2 regions of the Sinorhizobium sp. CB7 genome follow, and region 1 is predicted to be linked to the other one. Evidence: riboswitches for the same ligand, from Rfam matches in the RefSeq annotation. Region 1 holds a riboswitch; the other holds the start of a gene.
What was found. A riboswitch is a leader RNA that binds a small molecule or an ion and turns the genes downstream of it on or off. The one in region 1 is predicted to bind FMN.
Positions count from the first base shown of each region.

Region 1 (8,764 bases):
AATTTCGGCTTCTTCGTATGGGCGCGCCTGTATATGGGGCTTGGCCTGCCGCTGATCTTCATTCCCATCACCTCGGCTTCCTACGACGGCCTGAGACCCGACCAGACAGATCAGGCATCCGCCCTGATCAATGCCGCACGAAATACCGGTGGCTCGATCGGCGTGTCGATCGCCTTGAATGTCCTGGCGCGCAGGGAACAGTGGCATCAGAGCCGGCTTGTCGAAAGCGTGATCCCGTCGGATCCGGCCTACCATGAGGCAATGCAGACTGCCTCGCGATATTTTGCTGAAAGAGGAGCAACAATAGCCGATGCCCAGTCGCAGGCAACTGCCTGGATCGGGCAGCAGGTGCAGACGCAGGCAAGTTACCTTGCCTTTATTGACGTCTTCTATGTGCTCATGCTGATTTCGGCATGCGTCGTTCCCCTCGCTCTGATCCTTCGCAGGATCGATCTCAAGAAAGGCAGTGAGCCAGGTCCGGGATGAGCGCATGACGCAGAGAGGCGGAAAGTCGAATGCTCTCTTAGAGCGGGATGCCGAAAAGTGTGAGCGGTTTTCGGCATAAATCCCGCTCTAACTCTTTGATGTAGATCAGGATGATTTCAGGCCGATTCGGCCTGAAATCATCCTGATCTAGGCCCCGCGGCTGCGGGACAGCAGATCGATTACCTCGCTATCGGTCGTCTGGGCGAAATCGATATAGTGATATCCGACAGCCCTCAATGTCTCGAGAGGGTAAGGGCAGACGATTCTGTCGACATCGTCCTTCATGCTCTGGAGAACCTCTCGCGGCGCCACCGGCACGGCAAGCAGCGTGCTTTTCACCCCGATGCGCCTCAGCCCTTTCAGGCCGGCCTTCACGGTTGTGCCGGTTGCGATGCCATCGTCGACGAGGATCGCATTCCGGCCCTTGAGGTTAATGGGCTCGCGCTCGCCGAGATAGGCCTTGCGGCGACGCTCGATTTCGGCCAGCTGCCTGGCGGCTTCCTCCTCCACATAGAGCAGCGTTGCCCCGCTATACCTCAAACCCTCTTCGTTGACGACCGTCTGCGGATCCTTGCCGTCGACAACCGCCGCCACGGCATATTCGGGATAGCCGGGCGCACCGATCTTGCGCACCAAAAGGATATCCAGCGGGGCGTGAAGGTAAGCGGCGATTTCAAAAGCAACCGGAACGCCTCCCCGCGGCAGGGCGAGCACGACGGGATCGACCACGGTTTCTTTGCCGATGGCTTCCGCCAGAACCCTTCCTGCTGCGGCGCGGTTTTCAAATTGGGCAGTGTCATACATGGCTACAATCCGAACGGATAGGTTTCGGGAACACCCTGCGGCCGGGTAGCCGAAATCGCCGTAACGGCCCTCGTCTCCTCAAACCAAATATAGCAGTCGAACTGTTCCGGAAGGATCGCCTCGAAATAATGGCTGTAGAATTCCGTTTCCGGACGGTAGATGACGCCGATCGCCCGCTCCAGCCTGCGCTCGGAAAGCGCGTCGCGCACCGAGCGGTTCCGCCCGCCGCGAAGATCGGTCAGTGAGCGGGGAAGGCCCACCTGGCGGAAGACCCGCTCATAGGAATCCGGCCGCGACGGATTGACGGACTTGACGTACATCGGTCCATCCCAGTCGTCGGCCGCAGCCACGGTTCCGCGATCCGTGCCGAAACCGACGAGCATTGCATCGTCGTCATAGGCAACACGCACCAGCTCACCGATATTGAACTGGCCATCCCAGCCCATGGCTGTCGCAGCAGCATTGCCGACATGCGAATTGTGCGCCCAGACCACGGCCTTTGCCTTCGGCCGGTGAGCCATGAGGCTCTGCAGCGTCTCGAACATGTGCCTGTCGCGCAGATTCCATGAATCTGTGCTGCTGCGATACATCGCCCGATAATAATGCTCGGCGGTCGCAACGATCCGGGCATTCTGCGCCGCGTCGAAGAACTCCTCGCCGTCACGGGCGCAATAGTCCAGTTCACGCTCCAGCAGTTGCTGAAGTTGCGCCACAACGGCGCTCTCACATTCCTCCTGCACCCCGGAACGGATAGCTCCAACATAACGTGCGGGCCGCTCCTGCCACGGTGTCACGCAGGCATAGCGCTCCCGCGCCCGAGCGGCCTCTTCAGGATCGATGCTCTGAAGATAATTGAGCACGACATTGACGGAACCGTGCAGGGAATAGATGTCCAGTCCGCGAAACTCGACTCGCTTCTTGGGCTCCACTGTCTCATTATGGGCGCGCATCCAGGAAACGAACGCTTCGAACTCCGCGTTGCGCCACATCCATTCCGGAAAGCGCACGAAGGATTCGGCGTCGTAGGCACGCGGCTCGCGATGCCGGACATAACGGTCGATGCGCTCGGCATCCGGCCAATCGGCCTCGACGGCGACAATGTTGAAACCATAGTGCTCGACCAGTGAGCGCGTTATCGCCGCTCGCGCCTGATAGAATTCCGCGGTCCCATGTGACGCTTCCCCGAGAAGGACGATCCTGGCGCCCGCAAACGGGTCGAAGAAGGCGCCGAATTCGATCATATGGGCAGGGTCCGGAAGCACCTTGCACGCATGGCCTATGGCGCGCGCAATATCGGTGGCATTATTGGGCCGCAGCTCCTGCAGCGTCATGATTGGTCTCCATACAGCGCCATACGCCAACATGACGTACAAAGGACGCTGTAGAACTTTGAATTTGCTGCATGATTTTGACCTTAAATCGATTCCGATTTAAGGAATCATGCAGAGGAACGCACACGTTTCCGCTGTCCAACGCCGCCCGCAGCGAATTGCAATTAGTGACGCGCCACGAACTTGCTGAACCGGCTTGTCTTGCCGCCTTCTGTCTCGTCCTGATAGAGAAAGGCGAGCTTGTTCTCATCGAATATCCGGAAGAACTCGTCCCAGGAAATTTCCTCCAGCGACTCTTCGGGCTTGCCGAAATCGATGCGCAGAATACCACCCGGGCCCTCGCCCTTGACCCGTGCCGGGTGGCCCTTGCGGGCTTCTACCCATTTACGGATCTGATTATGGTTCGTTGTCATGCTCGACGAGCTCATGAAAACCTCCATTGCGATATATCCAGGGATGCTCGAGTAACTTGCTGATGCTGACTTTGTTCCCTCGGCAGGCAGGCGCAGCAAGGCCGAATCGGTTGCGAAGATGATAAAAGCCGATGGAACCCATCATCCAACCGCACGAAAAGAGATCGAGCATGCGACACAGCGATGGAAGCGCCAGCGATGCGAACCCCGATCGGTCGGGACGGTCCATAAAGACCATCCGGGTCGCGGCGGCCCTTGTCGTTCATGGAAGTGAGACCCTTCTGGTCCGCAAGCGGGGAACCAGCGTTTTCATGCAGCCAGGTGGGAAGATTGAGCCAGGGGAGAGCCCGGATCACGCCCTTGCCCGAGAATTGGCCGAGGAGATCGGCCTCACCGTCGATCCTGCCGCCTTGATGCCCTTCGGGCGCTTCGAAGCGCCCGCGGCCAATGAACCCGACCATATGGTCGTTGCGGACGTCTTTCGGCTTGACATACAAAGCCGGGACGTCAAGTCAGCGGGGGAAATCGAGGAAATACGATGGATCTCGCCGATCGATCCGGGTGACCTGACCATGGCGTCGCTGACGGCGGACGATATCCTTCCATCCTATCGGGATAGGCTGTCGAAGGGCTGATGACGATCGTACCATTGCGGGTCGGCAATGCCCGAGAGGAGGCTTAGAACCAGATGATTTCAGGTCGAAACCGACATCGTTTTTATCTGCGCGCGAGTGTGTCCGTACCTCCGAACAAAGAAAATCGCTTGCCCGATCAATGTGTTACCCATGCAGGCGACAACGTGCCCCACGTCCATTGCGTTTCGACGAAATAGCCTTATGATCGCGATGTTCTCAGGGCGGGGCGAAATTCCCCACCGGCGGTATCGGGAGTGATCCCGGAGCCCGCGAGCGCTTCCGGCACCAAGCCGGAAGGTCAGCAGATCCGGTGAAATGCCGGAGCCGACGGTTACAGTCCGGATGGAAGAGAGCACGCTGGAAAGCCCCCGAGCGGGAGGCTGACCAGGCATGTTCGCCCAAGGGGAGCTTGGGCCGCATATGCTGTCGCTCGACAGTGAATAGCGGCTTTTGTTTCAACCGTGCCGGCCTCGCGGCACAACCCTTGAAAGGCCAGAAAATGACAATCGCTATCAAGCCGGAACAGAAGAGAATCGCGATCATCCGTGCCCGTTGGCATGCCGATATCGTCGATCGATGCGTCACCTCCTTCGTGGAGGAATGGGTCGCACTCGGCGGTGCTGCCGCCGACGTCGACATGGTCGATGTGCCCGGCGCCCTCGAAATTCCCCTTCACGCGCAGACACTGGCGCGGACTGGAAGATATCAGGCGATCCTTGGATGCGCCTTCGTGGTCGACGGCGGCATCTATCGCCACGATTTCGTGGCGGGAACCGTTCTCGACGGCATGATGCGGGTGCAGCTCGATACGGACGTTCCCGTCCTCTCGGCCGTCCTGACGCCACATAACTTCCAGGAGTCCGAAGCGCATATCCGCTTCTTCAAGGATCACTTCGTAATCAAGGGCCGCGAGGCGGCAAACGCCTGCCGGTCCATTCTGGCGGCGCGCGCAAAGGTTGCCCTGGTAGCCTAGCAATCTTCCTGAGGCCGGACGGGCGCCGACTCGGATCGACGTCCGGCCAGAAGAACCCATCCCAGCGGCATCGTCGCGATGTGTTTTCAGCCACGGCAGGGCCGGTCGGCTGCGAGCAGTGCCGGCGGCTATCCTTAGACAGCTTCAAGGGTGCAAACCATGCATGAACGAAAAATTCGCGTCCGCCGGAAGGTGGAAATTCCCATCGACGGTCCCGAAACGCCGACCTTCGTAACCTTTGACGGCTTCAGCAAGCACGAGGAACACTTCGCTCTTCTTTTCTCCGGCAACAGTGAAAACAAGGCCCCGGTGCCGCTAGTCCGTGTGCACTCGGAATGCCTGACCGGCGACGTCTTCCACTCCAAACGTTGTGATTGCGGCGCGCAGCTTCGCTATTCGATCGATGCCATCGGTCGGCAAGGAGGAGTTCTGGTCTATCTTCGCCAAGAGGGGCGCGGCATCGGCCTCAATGCCAAGATCGACGCTTACGACCTGCAGGCGAAGGGATACGATACTTTCGCCGCGAACCTGGCACTGGGGCACCCGGAAGACGCCCGGGATTTCACGGTGGCTGCCGATATGCTGAAAGCGCTCGGTGTCGAGAAGATCCGTCTGCTCACCAATAATCCGGAGAAGGTCCAGCGGCTAAGGGAACGCGGCATCGATGTCGCCGAAGTTATTGAAACACCGTCTTTCGAAACGCCGGAGAACATCGCCTATCTGCGTGCCAAGCGTGATCTGCACGGCCACAAGGTCGTCCAGCATGACGGGGCGAATGAGTAACCGCTCGCTGTCAGAAGAACGCGGCCGTCATTTCGGGCGGCCCCTCGAGTGAATGCGCCATGAATTCCAGCGCGCTCTGCAGGCCGGCCCGTGTGGTCGGGCCGCCGAAGCAGACGCGAACGGCCTCCGGCGCGGGCGCCTCGACGGCAAAAGCATCGCTCGCGACCACGCCAATGCCGGAAGATCGCATATGGCTCCCAAAAGTCGACCGCGTCCAGCCGTGCGGCAGCGGCAGCCAGATATTGAAGGCAAGCGGATCGGCCCTGAAACTGCCCTTAGGCAGCACCGCCGCGGCCATGCTTTGCCTCGCTGCCGCCTCACTGCGAATGAAGCGCAGGATGGTGTCTGCCGTACCGTCCTCAATCCATCGCGTTGCCAGTGCGACGGTCAGCGGCGACGCCATCACGTTGTTGGCGCGCATCGCGCTGACAAAGGGCCAGATCGCTTTCGTATCAGGGGCGACGACATAGGCGAGGCGGAGACCGGCGCCGATGCATTTTGCAAGACCGCCGATATGCCAGGTGAGATCCGGAGCCATGGCCGCCAGCGGCGCCGGCGCATGGAGCGGTATGAAGCCATAGGCGTCGTCTTCCACGATCGGGACATGGTATCTGCGCGCGACAGCGCAAATCTGCTGGCGACGTTTCTGGGGGATCGTGAGCGTCAACGGGTTCTGGATCGTCGGATTGAGGTAAAGCGCCTTTGGCGCCAGGCGCTCGCAGGCCTCTGCGAAGGCCTCCGGAAGGATACCCTCCTCATCCATGGCAAGACCCGAGAGATTAAGACGAAGCTGGGCCGCGATCGAGCGCATGCCGGGATAGGTGATGTTTTCGGAAAGCACGGTTTCCCCGGGCTTCGCCAGAAGGCTGAAGATCGCCAGAAGAGCCGGATGTGCACCGGGTGTCACGAAAATGCGCTCCTGCGAGGGCACGACCCCGCGCCGGCTGAGCCAGGCGGCAGCCGCCTCCTTATCCATGCCGGACCCGCCGAAACCCTGATAGCGCAGCAGCGGAATGATGCTCGTCGCCACCGCCGACATCCCGTCGCGCATCCTTGCGATCAGTTCGGGATCATCAGGCTCGGGCGGCATGTTCATGGAGAGATCGACCACGGCGGCGCGGCGCGGATCAGGCGCGGCATCGAAAGCAAAACCGCGGCGTTCCCTGTCGATCCCGCCAGTGACGAAGGTACCGCGGCCGACATGCGAATCCACCAGGCCGCGTTTCTGCGCCTCGGCATAACCACGGGCGACAGTGGTGAAGTCGATATTGAGGCGCTTCGCCAGTTCCCTTTGCGGCGGCAGTCGGTCGCCAATCACCAGATGCCCGCTTCTGAGATCCATCTCGATGAGATCGGCGATCGCCATGTAGCGGGGACTGCTGCTGCGGGAGAGATCGGGATGCCAGTCTTTCATTTTGGCGATTTCAAAATCTCAGAGAACTGTTGGGCATTGACCGTATATTGTTGCATCCTATCGCTGTCATGAAAAACATCGCTGCGCAAGATCAGTCAGCCGCTGCTGGCTGAACGCCGCATCTATTGCGAGGAGCTCTTTTCAAAACAGATGCTGCCGTCGACAATTGACAGCATATTGAATGTAGCCATTTCGAGCATTGCGGCATGCCACATAGAAGGCAACAGGGAGCCGTCGGCAGCGCCCTGGACAAACCGCCGACATCCAATAGGCAAGGTCATCTTCAATGACCAATTGCAACGATTGACGGGAGCTTGGCTCCCGTCAAATGCCCGTCGCGCCGGGTGCGGCGATGCAGCGATCAGCCGCGACTATGGGCGCTCTATGCATTCGTTGCAGATACCGTACTCCATCGTTTCCCTGGCAGACACTTCCACCAGCCGCTGACAGCAAAGACACCTGACGGTGTTGCGGCCCGAACGCACGCAGCGCGGCGGCGGGAGGATCTCCATATCCGCTTCGGCACGGCTTTTTTTCGTTACCTCGAGCATGGTTTTCTCCAGCATCGGTGTTGCCATGCTAAGATAGGAAGCCTTGCCGTTTACGCCAATGGCTTCAGGGATCCGGCGGAGCAATTAGATCCTGTTGTTCTGCCTGTTGCGAGGAACAAAAGGCCAGCGCGGCGATTAGTTTGCATGGATTTTGGAGGAGACCGCCACGAAGCCCGGCCATCGGTAGGCGGCCAAGGTTATTTGCAATGCAACCGGGATTTGATGACGCCACTGACTTTCAGGCACGGCGCGACATCCGACCTCCTGTTGAAAGCCTTCTGGGAGAGAGGACACCATTATCTTGACCACCACTCAACTCCGCGCTGGAGATCCGGAACTCGAAACAGCTGGATCCACCGATAGTCTTCCTCTTCTCGTCCTTGGCGCCCTTGGTGTTGTCTATGGCGACATCGGGACAAGTCCCCTCTATGCGTTCAGGGAGGCCTTGCGTGCCGCCGGGCACGGAGGAAACGCGGTCGGCGAGCTGCAGGTCCTCGGGCTCCTCTCTCTCATCGTCTGGGCACTAACCTCGATCGTGGCCTTCAAATATGTCGGCTTTGTTCTCAAGGCGGACAACAAGGGAGAAGGCGGTACGCTCTCCCTGATGGCCCTTGCCCGCGACAGTTTGCCGGGCCGACCCGTCTGGATTCTCGTCCTCGGCGTCATCGGCGCATCGCTGTTCCTCGGCGATGCGATCATCACGCCGGCAATCTCCGTTCTGTCGGCCGTAGAGGGCCTGGAAGTGGTGGCCCCGCAGCTGGTCCAATGGGTCGTTCCAGCCACGATCGCCATTATCACTGCCCTGTTCTTCGTTCAGCGGTTCGGCACGGGCGGGGTTGCATCGGTGTTCGGCCCTATCACCGCGCTCTGGTTCCTCGCGCTCGGAGCATCTGGGCTGCTGCACATAATCGAAGAGCCGGGCGTTCTTTCTGCGTTCAATCCGTACCACGGCGCTCGCTTCATTATTCAGCATGCAGATATTGCCATCCTGGTCCTCGGTGCAGTCTTCCTCGCCGTCACCGGCGCCGAGGCGCTTTACGTCGATCTCGGCCATTTCGGCCGCCGGCCGATCGTCGTTGCCTGGTTCTCGATCGTGTTTCCCTGCCTGCTGCTGAATTATTTCGGGCAAGGGGCTTTCATCCTTGCAAATCCGGAGGGGGCCTATCATCCCTTCTTTGGCATGCAGCCGGAATGGGCTCGAATTCCGATGGTCGTGCTCGCGACGAGCGCCACTGTAATTGCCAGTCAGGCGGTGATTTCCGGCGCCTACTCCCTTATCCGTCAGGCGATGCACCTCAACCTCCTGCCGCGATTCAACATCCTGCATACGTCTGAGACCCAGGCCGGACAGATCTTTATGCCGCAGGTAAATCT
Region 1 covers NZ_JAULLL010000017.1:40,111-48,874, forward strand. Annotated here, with positions in the region: gene AAE029_RS26995 (DHA2 family efflux MFS transporter permease subunit) at 1-486, shown strand, start outside; gene AAE029_RS27000 (phosphoribosyltransferase) at 634-1,290, opposite strand; gene AAE029_RS27005 (erythromycin esterase family protein) at 1,293-2,621, opposite strand; gene AAE029_RS27010 (hypothetical protein) at 2,786-3,049, opposite strand; gene AAE029_RS27015 (NUDIX domain-containing protein) at 3,205-3,669, shown strand; FMN riboswitch at 3,878-4,027, shown strand; gene AAE029_RS27020 (6,7-dimethyl-8-ribityllumazine synthase) at 4,169-4,642, shown strand; gene ribA (GTP cyclohydrolase II RibA) at 4,802-5,425, shown strand; gene AAE029_RS27030 (PLP-dependent aminotransferase family protein) at 5,436-6,839, opposite strand; gene AAE029_RS27035 (potassium transporter Kup) at 7,692-8,764, shown strand, end outside.

Region 2 (8,764 bases), on a different contig from region 1:
CTGGGGCAGCCCTATGCCCCGGCCACGCCAAGGGAAGCGATCGACAAGGGCGTCGTCCTGATTCATCAGGAACTCCAGCTCCTGCCGCAGCTTTCCATCGCAGAAAACGTCTTCATCGGAAGATGGCCGATGAAGAACGGGGTCGTCGACCGTCCTCAGATGATACGCCGCGCCCAGGAACAACTCGCGCGCTTGAACCTCCATATTCCCGCGAGCCGAAAAGTCGCCGGCCTGTCGACCGCCAATCAGCAGCTCATTGAGATCGCCAAGGCCCTGGCGCTCGATGCGAGACTTCTTATCCTTGACGAGCCGACCGCGGCGCTCGGCGGCGCGGAGACGGAGGCTTTGTTCGAACAGGTAAGAAAGCTCCGCTCCGAGGGCGTTGGCATCATCTACATTTCCCACCGCATGGAGGAGATCAGGCAGATCACCGACCGCATCGTCGTTCTTCGCGACGGAGAACGCGTACAGGAATTCGCCGACAGCGCGACACCCGTGCGAACGATTGTCGAAAGCATGGTAGGACGGCCTCTTGACCGATTGTTTCCGGCACTGCCGGAGCCATCCGACCGTCCGGTCCTTCAGGTTTCCGGCCTGACCTCGCCGGAGAATTCTTTCCGGGACGTGACCTTCGACGTTCGAGCCGGGGAAATTCTCGGAATCGCCGGCCTGGTCGGCGCCGGCCGGACCGAACTTGTCCGCGCCATAACGGGAGCTGATCCGATCAGCGCAGGTTCGATCAAGCTCGAAGGTGAAGAGCTTAAGCTGCGTGATCCCGCCGACGCGATCGCAAAGGGTATCGTGATGGTCCCCGAAGATCGCAAGGCGCAAGGCATCGTGGTATCGCATCGCATCAGCGAAAACCTCGTCTACGCCAATCTCGACAAGCTCGGAGGACGCTGGCTCACATCGGGCGTCAAACGCGCCTTTGCGGACAGGGCAATCGTTAAGTTCGGCGTGAAGGGCCGTGCGGAGCAGTATGCCTCGGATCTGTCGGGCGGCAATCAGCAGAAGGTCGTAATCGCAAAGTGGCTGATGCGCGATCCCAAGGTCGTGGTGCTCGACGAGCCGACGCGAGGCATCGACGTCGGAGCCCGGGCGGGCATCTACGACATCATCGTCAACCTTGCCAAGCAGGGCGTAGCGGTGATCGTCGTGAGTTCCGATCTCGAGGAAGTTCTCGGCGTATCCAATCGAATTCTCGTGCTTGCCCAAGGCAAGCAGGCAGGCATTCTCAACCGTGACGAGGCAAACGACGTCTCGGTCATGGAACTGGCGACAATCTAGATAAACACAGAAAGGAAGAGCGGTGTCCGACATCACTCTGAACGCCCCGGAGCTTTTCGATCTCACCGGTCAAGTTGCCATCGTTACCGGCGCTGGCAGCGGAATTGGGCAGCGGATCGCCATCGGTCTTGCCCAGTGCGGCGCCGATGTCGCTCTCCTTGATCGGCGAACAGACGACGGGCTCGCTCATACGGCCAAGCATATCCAGGCTGCCGGGCGTCGCTCCATCCAGATCGCGGCTGACGTCACCAGCAAGTCATCTCTCGCCGACGCCGTCGCGCGCACCGAGACCGAACTCGGAGCGCTGAGCCTCGCGGTCAATGCCGCCGGTATCGCCAACGCGAACCCTGCGGAAGAGATGGAAGAAGATCAGTATCAGACGTTGATGGACATCAACCTAAAAGGCGTCTTCCTGTCCTGCCAGGCCCAGGCACGCGCGATGCTGAAGAATGGCCGCGGATCCATCGTGAACATCGCTTCCATGTCAGGGGTCATCGTCAACCGCGGGCTCAGCCAGGCCCATTACAACGCCTCCAAAGCGGGCGTCATCCACATGTCGAAGTCCCTGGCGATGGAATGGGTCGGCCGCGGGATCCGCGTCAACAGCATCTCGCCCGGATACACTGCAACGCCTATGAACACGCGTCCGGAGATGGTTCATCAGACGAAGCTGTTCGAGGAGCAGACGCCGATGCAACGCATGGCTGATGTCGACGAGATGGTCGGCCCCGCCGTCTTCCTGCTGTCGAATGCGGCAAGCTTTGTGACTGGCGTCGACCTGCTTGTCGACGGCGGCTTCTGCTGCTGGTGACCAAATGCGGAAGCTGATCGCAGGCAACTGGAAAATGAACGGTCTCGCCTCCTCCCTGGCTGAGATCGAGGCGCTGAAGGGACTAACGGGCAGTGCGGCGTGCGATATCGCCGTCTGCCCGCCCTTCACGCTGATTGAGAAGGCCGCCGTGATGGCGAAGGGTTCAATGATCGCGATAGGCGCGCAAGACTGCCACGCGGAAGCGTGCGGCGCCTACACGGGCGACGTCGCGGCAGGCATGTTGGTCGAGGCAGGCGCCCGTTACGTGATCCTCGGTCATTCCGAGCGCCGGGCCGCATACCGGGAAACAGACGCCCTGGTGGCCAGCAAGGCCTCGGCGGCTCATAAGGCTGGGCTGACCAGCATCATATGCGTCGGCGAGACTCGCAGCGAGCGCGACGACGGAAAGGCGCTCGAGGTCGTGCGTGAACAGCTTCTTGGCTCGCTCCCATCAGGTACGACCAGTTCAAATACGGCGATCGCCTACGAACCCGTCTGGGCAATCGGAACCGGTCTGGTGCCGACGATGGAGCAGATCGAGGAAGTTCATTCCTCGATAAGGCAGATCCTGGAAGAGCGTTTGGGCGCAGACGGGCAAAAGGTCAGGATACTCTATGGCGGTTCGGTCAAATCCTCCAACGCGGCCGAAATCTTCGGCGTGCGAAATGTGAACGGCGCTCTGGTCGGAGGAGCATCCCTAAAGGCGTCGGACTTCGGCGGCATCATCTCTGCAGCCGCCTAGAAACTAGGCTGTCGCAAACAGACTTAAGGTCACACGATCGTTGTCGGCCCATCGAATTAGGAGAAAAAGATGAAACGCTTCGAAAACAAGACCGTCGTCATCACGGGAGCGAGCCGCGGCATCGGGGCCGCGATCGCCAGGCGCTTCGCGCGCGAAGGCGCCAATCTTGTTGTCTCGGCGAACGAGGAATCGGTTCATGCCGTCGCGGAGCAGATCCGCAACGACGGCGGCAAGGCGATTTCATTCGTGGGCGATGTCACGAATAAGGAAAGCGTCGTTGCTCTCTACGATGCCGCCGAAAAGGCTTTCGGTTCAGTCGATGTCTCGATCCAGAATGCAGGCGTCATCACCATCGCCCGTGTCGAAGACCTGACGGAAGGCGAATGGGACAAGGTCATGGCGGTCAACACGAAAGGCGTGTTCCTCTGCGCGCAGGAAGCGATCCTGAGGATGCGCAAGCACAAGCGCGGCGGGCGCATCATCAACACCGCCTCCGGCCAGGCCCGCGACGGTTTCATCTATACTCCCCATTATGCCGCCTCCAAGATGGGCGTCGTCGGCATCACGCAAAGCCTCGCAAAGGAAGTCGCAACCGAGAACATCACGGTCAACGCCTTCTGCCCCGGCATCATCGAGACGGACATGTGGGCCTACAACGACCAGGCATGGGGCAAGCTCCTGGGCAATTATGGCCCCGGCGAGCTCATGAAGGAATGGGTCGAGGGTATCCCGATGAAGCGGGCGGGCTCGGGCGAAGACGTCGCCGGTCTCGTTACATTCCTTGCCAGCGACGATGCGGCCTATATCACCGGCCAGACGATCAATGTGGATGGCGGTCTGATCATGTCCTGATGCGGGCCGCCCACGCGGCAGGCCTCAGTCAATTTTTGAAGACTCTGTGTTTATAGAACGCGACGGTCTCCACATTAGATGGAAAAGCAGGTGCTCTTGCTTTTCCGCACCTCTTGAATTTATGTTCAGTCTGTTCTCAGGGCGGGGTGAAATTCCCCACCGGCGGTATTGGGAGAAATCCCGGAGCCCGCGAGCGCTTCCGGCAGCATGTCGGGAGGTCAGCAGATCCGGTGCGAGACCGGAGCCGACGGTATAGTCCGGATGGAAGAGAGCAATGCAGTCGGCGCCTTCACAGGTGAAGCCGCCCGGTGCTTGTTCGCCCAAGGGATGTCAGCGCGCTCAAAAGAATTGAGTTGCGCAAGAAAATGCCGAACCGTCGGCATAACCCTTGAAAGGCAAAGAAATGACGATCTCGAAAATTGAAGATGCGATTACGGCAATCGCCCGCGGCGAAATGGTTGTCGTGGTCGATGACCAGAATCGGGAGAACGAGGGCGATATCGTAGTGGCATCTGACGCCGTGACGCCAGAGACGATCGCTTTCATGATGAATCGCGCGCGCGGTCTCATCTGCGTGGCGATGGAAGGCGAACATCTCGACGCGCTCGACATTCCCCTGATGGTTCCCCGAAATACCGAATCGCATAAAACCGCGTTCACGGTTTCCGTCGATTACATTCCGGGAACCACGACCGGCATCTCTGCCGCGGATCGGGCCGCCACCGTCCGGGCGCTGGTCGACGAACGATCGCAATCCAGCGATTTTGCCCGTCCGGGGCATATATTTCCGTTGCGTGCCCATCCGGGCGGCGTTCTGGCCCGGCCCGGCCATACCGAAGCGGCAGTCGAACTCTGCCGCCTCGCCGGCAAGGTGCCGTCGGGCGTCATCTGCGAAGTCGCCAATGATGACGGCACGATGGCGCGCCTTTCCGATCTCAAGCTTTTCGCCGAACGATACAATCTTCACCTGATCACGATCGAGGATCTGATCGCCTATCTGAAGCAAGCCGCACCGGAGATAAGGTCGGTCGCCTGACGGTCGCTCGACCTATCTCCTTCGTTTGCCTGGTCAACTCAGCCCGCCTGCCACGCGCCTCGTTTCGTTCTTCATGAAGGCGATATCGCCGACGACGCGGACACGCACACGTCGCGCGTCGCCCGGCAGGTAGGCGATCGGGATATCTTCCGTATCGAGCGTGACGATGGTCTCGGGGCTCGCGCCGGCTTCCACCGCCCGGGCGCGAGCAATCCGATCGGCCTCGGCGATCGCCTTGTCACGGGAGAGACCGGAGAAGACCTGATCGACCTCGCCGGAGACCTGTGCCATGGCGGCGCCCAGCGCATTCGCCACGCCCGCATGCTCGACGCGCAGCACGTCGCTTGCGCCCTTCAGTCTTTCCGGGATCAGGAAGGCGCCGCCGCCAACGGCGATGAGCTTGACGCCTTCGGCCGATGTCTTCATCCGGTCGACGCCGTCTTCCACCATCGCCTCGATGCGTTTCAAAAGATCCGCCACCATCGCCTTGTCGAGGTGTTTCACGCGATCCCGGTCACCGATCTCCACGAGACCGGCAGCCACCGCCACGTCCGTAGCCGTCAGTGTATCGCCACCGAAGACCAGCGCCTTTTCCGTGATGCGGTAGCCAACCGAGCGCGGGCCGATCTTGCGGGTTTCGGGATCGATGATCGTGCCGCCGCCGAGCGCCATCGGCAACAGGTCCGGCATCCGGAAGAGCGTGCGAACGCCGCCGACTTCGACGACATTGTTCGCCTCGCGTGGAAAACCTCCGACCAGGCAGCCGATATCGGAGGTCGTACCTCCGACATCGATCACCATCGCTTCCTTGAGGCCGGTCAGGAACGCGGCGCCGCGCATCGAGTTCGTCGGGCCGGAGGCGAAACTGTAGACGGGATTGGCGGCCGCCACGTCGGCAAGCACGACCGTGCCGTCGTTCTGGGTCAGGTAGAACGGGGCATTGACGCCGGCGCGCAGCAACGCATCCTTGAAGGCATCGATCGTCTTGCGGCCAAGTCCCTGCAGGGCAGCGTTCAGAAGCGTGACGTTCTCGCGCTCGAGCAGACCGATGCGGCCGAGCGTATGGGACAGCGTGATCCGCGCGTTCGGGATGACCGAGCGGACGATTTCGGCGGCTTCCAGCTCGCATTCCGCCGTCAGCGGAGAAAAGAGGGCAGTGATGCCGATCGAATCGATGCCCGCGTCACGGATCTTCATCGCCGCGTCACGCACTTCGTCGCGGGCGAGCGGCACGAGCGGACGGCCGTCATATTCGTGGCCGCCATGCACCATGAAGGAGAGCGGATCGACCGCGTCGCGCAGTTCGTCCGGCCAGTCGATCATCGGCGGCAGCGAGGCGCCGGCCGGCATGGCGATGCGGATAGCCGCAACCCGATCGAGACGAGCGCGCTCGACCACCGCATTGGTGAAATGCGTCGTGCCGATCATCACCGCATCGACCGGCGAAGCACCCGGCGGCTGCGAGGAGACGACATGGCCGATCGCGTTGACCACGCCCTGCATCACGTCGGCGGTGGTGGGAAACTTGATGGCCGAGAGCACCTTCTCGCCATCGATAAGCACGGCATCCGTATTGGTGCCGCCGACGTCAATTCCAATCCGCTTCATGCTGCAAACACCGATTTGAAATCCAGGTCATATCCGAAGGCGCGCGGGCCCACATGCTCCAGGCCCTTCGGGCTGGTGAGCACTTCGGGCGCCGGCAGGGCCACCACGGTCACGCGCTGGCCGTAACGCACCGTCTCGGTACCGATCGCCTCGCCCGACACCGTGTCGAGCAGGCAGATCAGGTCCGGCGTCATGGCGATCGGCTGGCCGTCGCGGAATGCGACCGCCCACTCGTTCTGGAAGGCGAGCTCGACCTTCGAGCCGCGATCGTCGTTAAGACCTTCGATCATGGCCGACCCGCGCAGGAAACCGCCCGTTGTCGTGCGGTCGACATCGGCGATCTTGCCCTTGAAGAGAACCTTGCCACCCTCGTGGGCAAGCACCGCCTCGACCGGGTCCGTGTGGGCCGCCCTGGCATCGAGTACGGCGTGACCGAGGCTGACCGCCTTGGTGACCGTGTAGAGCACGCCCCATTCCTTGACTTCCTTGCCGGTGCGCGGCGCCTTGCATGTCGCAGACGTCGAGCCGACCTCGGTGCAGATCTTGCGGGAGATGCGTTCCATCCATTTCCACGAGGCCGCCTTGGCGACGATTGCTTCGTTGTCGCGGCAGTCGACCAGCGTCAGCGGATACATCGGCAGGTCGCCGATCGCGAAGCTCGTCATCTGCGCTTCCGGATAGGCACGCCCCATGGCATCCGCATCGACGACCGGAATGTCGAGCATCGCGGCCGCGAGGAAGGGCGACAGCGCATTGCCGCCGCCGATCTCGACGCTCATGACGGCCCGGAACTTGCGGCCGGTATATTCCTCCATGAGCTGCATGGCTCGAGCGAGATGTGCCGGGTCGACAAGACGCTCCTGGCCGACCAGCGGCGCGCCCATCTTGGAAACGACTGCGACCGCGTCGCCATCATCGAGCGCATTCGGATCGATAAGCTTGACGCGCTTGCCGTCCTTGTAGAGCTTTTTCAGGTTGAGCTGCGCCAAATAGGGGCTGCCGCCACCGCCGGTGCCGAGAATCCAGGCGCCGACGGCAAGCGGGTCGATCTCGCCCGCTTCGAAATCACGGATCATGTTTACCTCCGAAGAATGTGCTAGAACCTAGCCATGAGTGACGAAGGATGCCTATAGGGGACTGCCCCTATAATGGGCTTGCCTTGATTTTAGGCACGCCCGAGGCCATCATGCTGCGACGATCGAAAGGACCGATTCCCTGCCAGTGACGAAGAGCCCATATCCCACGGCTTCGGCCTCACCGGAAGCAGCGCAAACCCGCCATAGAGTGATGTTTCTGAGCGTCGGCCAGTCGCCGCGCACCGACATTATCGGGGACATGCTGGAGAACCTCGACGTTCCGATCGAAGCCTGCGAGATCGGCGCCCTGGACGGGCTGTCCGAAGCCGAGATCAATGATCTGAGGGTCCGGCCAGGCGAGCTCAGCATCGTCACGCGGCTTGCGGATGGACGCGATATCGTCATTTCCAAGCTGCGGATCGCCGAGCGCATGGCCAAGATCGCCGCCGCCTTTCAGCCAAACGAGTTCGATCTCGTGGTGATCCTCTCGACCGGCCTCTTCCGCGATTTCGAGAGCACCTGCCCGACGGTCAACGCCCAGCGCGCCATGGAATCGGCCGTCATTTCGCTTGCCGCCCACGGATCGGCCGTAGGCCTGATCCAGCCCTTGCAGCAGCAGATCGAGGAGCTCGATATCCCGGCGCTTGCTCCCTACAAGATCTACGCCAGCTATGCGGCCGATGGCGACAAGAAGCTACTTGCCAGTGCCCTGATCGACCTCGCGGACGCGGAGATTATCGTGCTGAATTCGGTGGCCTTCACGGAGGCCGACCGGCAGATGGTCGCCAAGGCGAGCGGCAAGCCGGTCGTGCTTGCCCGCCGTATCGTCGCAAGCGCCATCCGCCTGCTTCTGCACGGCACGCATCCCGTCACGCTTCCGGGCGTTTCGCCTGAGTTTTCGGAAAAGTTGCTACGGCTCACCCCGCGCGAGCGCCAGGTCCTGTCGCTGGTGGCCGAAGGTCTCTCCAACAAGGCGATCGCCCGCCAGCTCGGCATCAGTCCCAAGACGGTGGAAATCCATCGCTCGAACGTCATGAGCAAGATGGAGGTCACCTCTTCCAACGCCCTTATTCGCATGGTGGTCGCGGCCGGCCATCCCTGAAGCTGTGGAAAAAGATGGGCGGAAAATTTGTCCACAGACGCGTATCTGCCTAAAAAATGACCGCCTCAAACATGTCAGATTCATGTCGTTCTAGGGGCATTACCCTATAGTGAAGTCGCGCTTCCGGACGCTAGGCTCCCTGTCAATCAAGCCATGCAGGGGACCTGAAAAAAGCATGCCTTCCACATCCAAGATCGCCTTCGTAACCATCGGCCAGACGCCCCGCGTGGACGTTGTTCCGGAAATGATG
Region 2 covers NZ_JAULLL010000001.1:286,092-294,855, reverse strand. Annotated here, with positions in the region: gene AAE029_RS01400 (sugar ABC transporter ATP-binding protein) at 1-1,287, shown strand, start outside; gene AAE029_RS01395 (SDR family oxidoreductase) at 1,310-2,098, shown strand; gene tpiA (triose-phosphate isomerase) at 2,103-2,840, shown strand; gene AAE029_RS01385 (glucose 1-dehydrogenase) at 2,910-3,692, shown strand; FMN riboswitch at 3,821-3,969, shown strand; gene ribB (3,4-dihydroxy-2-butanone-4-phosphate synthase) at 4,096-4,728, shown strand; gene AAE029_RS01375 (hydantoinase/oxoprolinase N-terminal domain-containing protein) at 4,762-6,336, opposite strand; gene AAE029_RS01370 (DUF917 domain-containing protein) at 6,333-7,412, opposite strand; gene AAE029_RS01365 (AroM family protein) at 7,558-8,514, shown strand; gene AAE029_RS01360 (AroM family protein) at 8,690-8,764, shown strand, end outside.
Region 2: it holds a riboswitch for FMN, as region 1 does, so the genes downstream of both, ribB (3,4-dihydroxy-2-butanone-4-phosphate synthase) here and AAE029_RS27020 (6,7-dimethyl-8-ribityllumazine synthase) in region 1, are expected to answer to the same signal.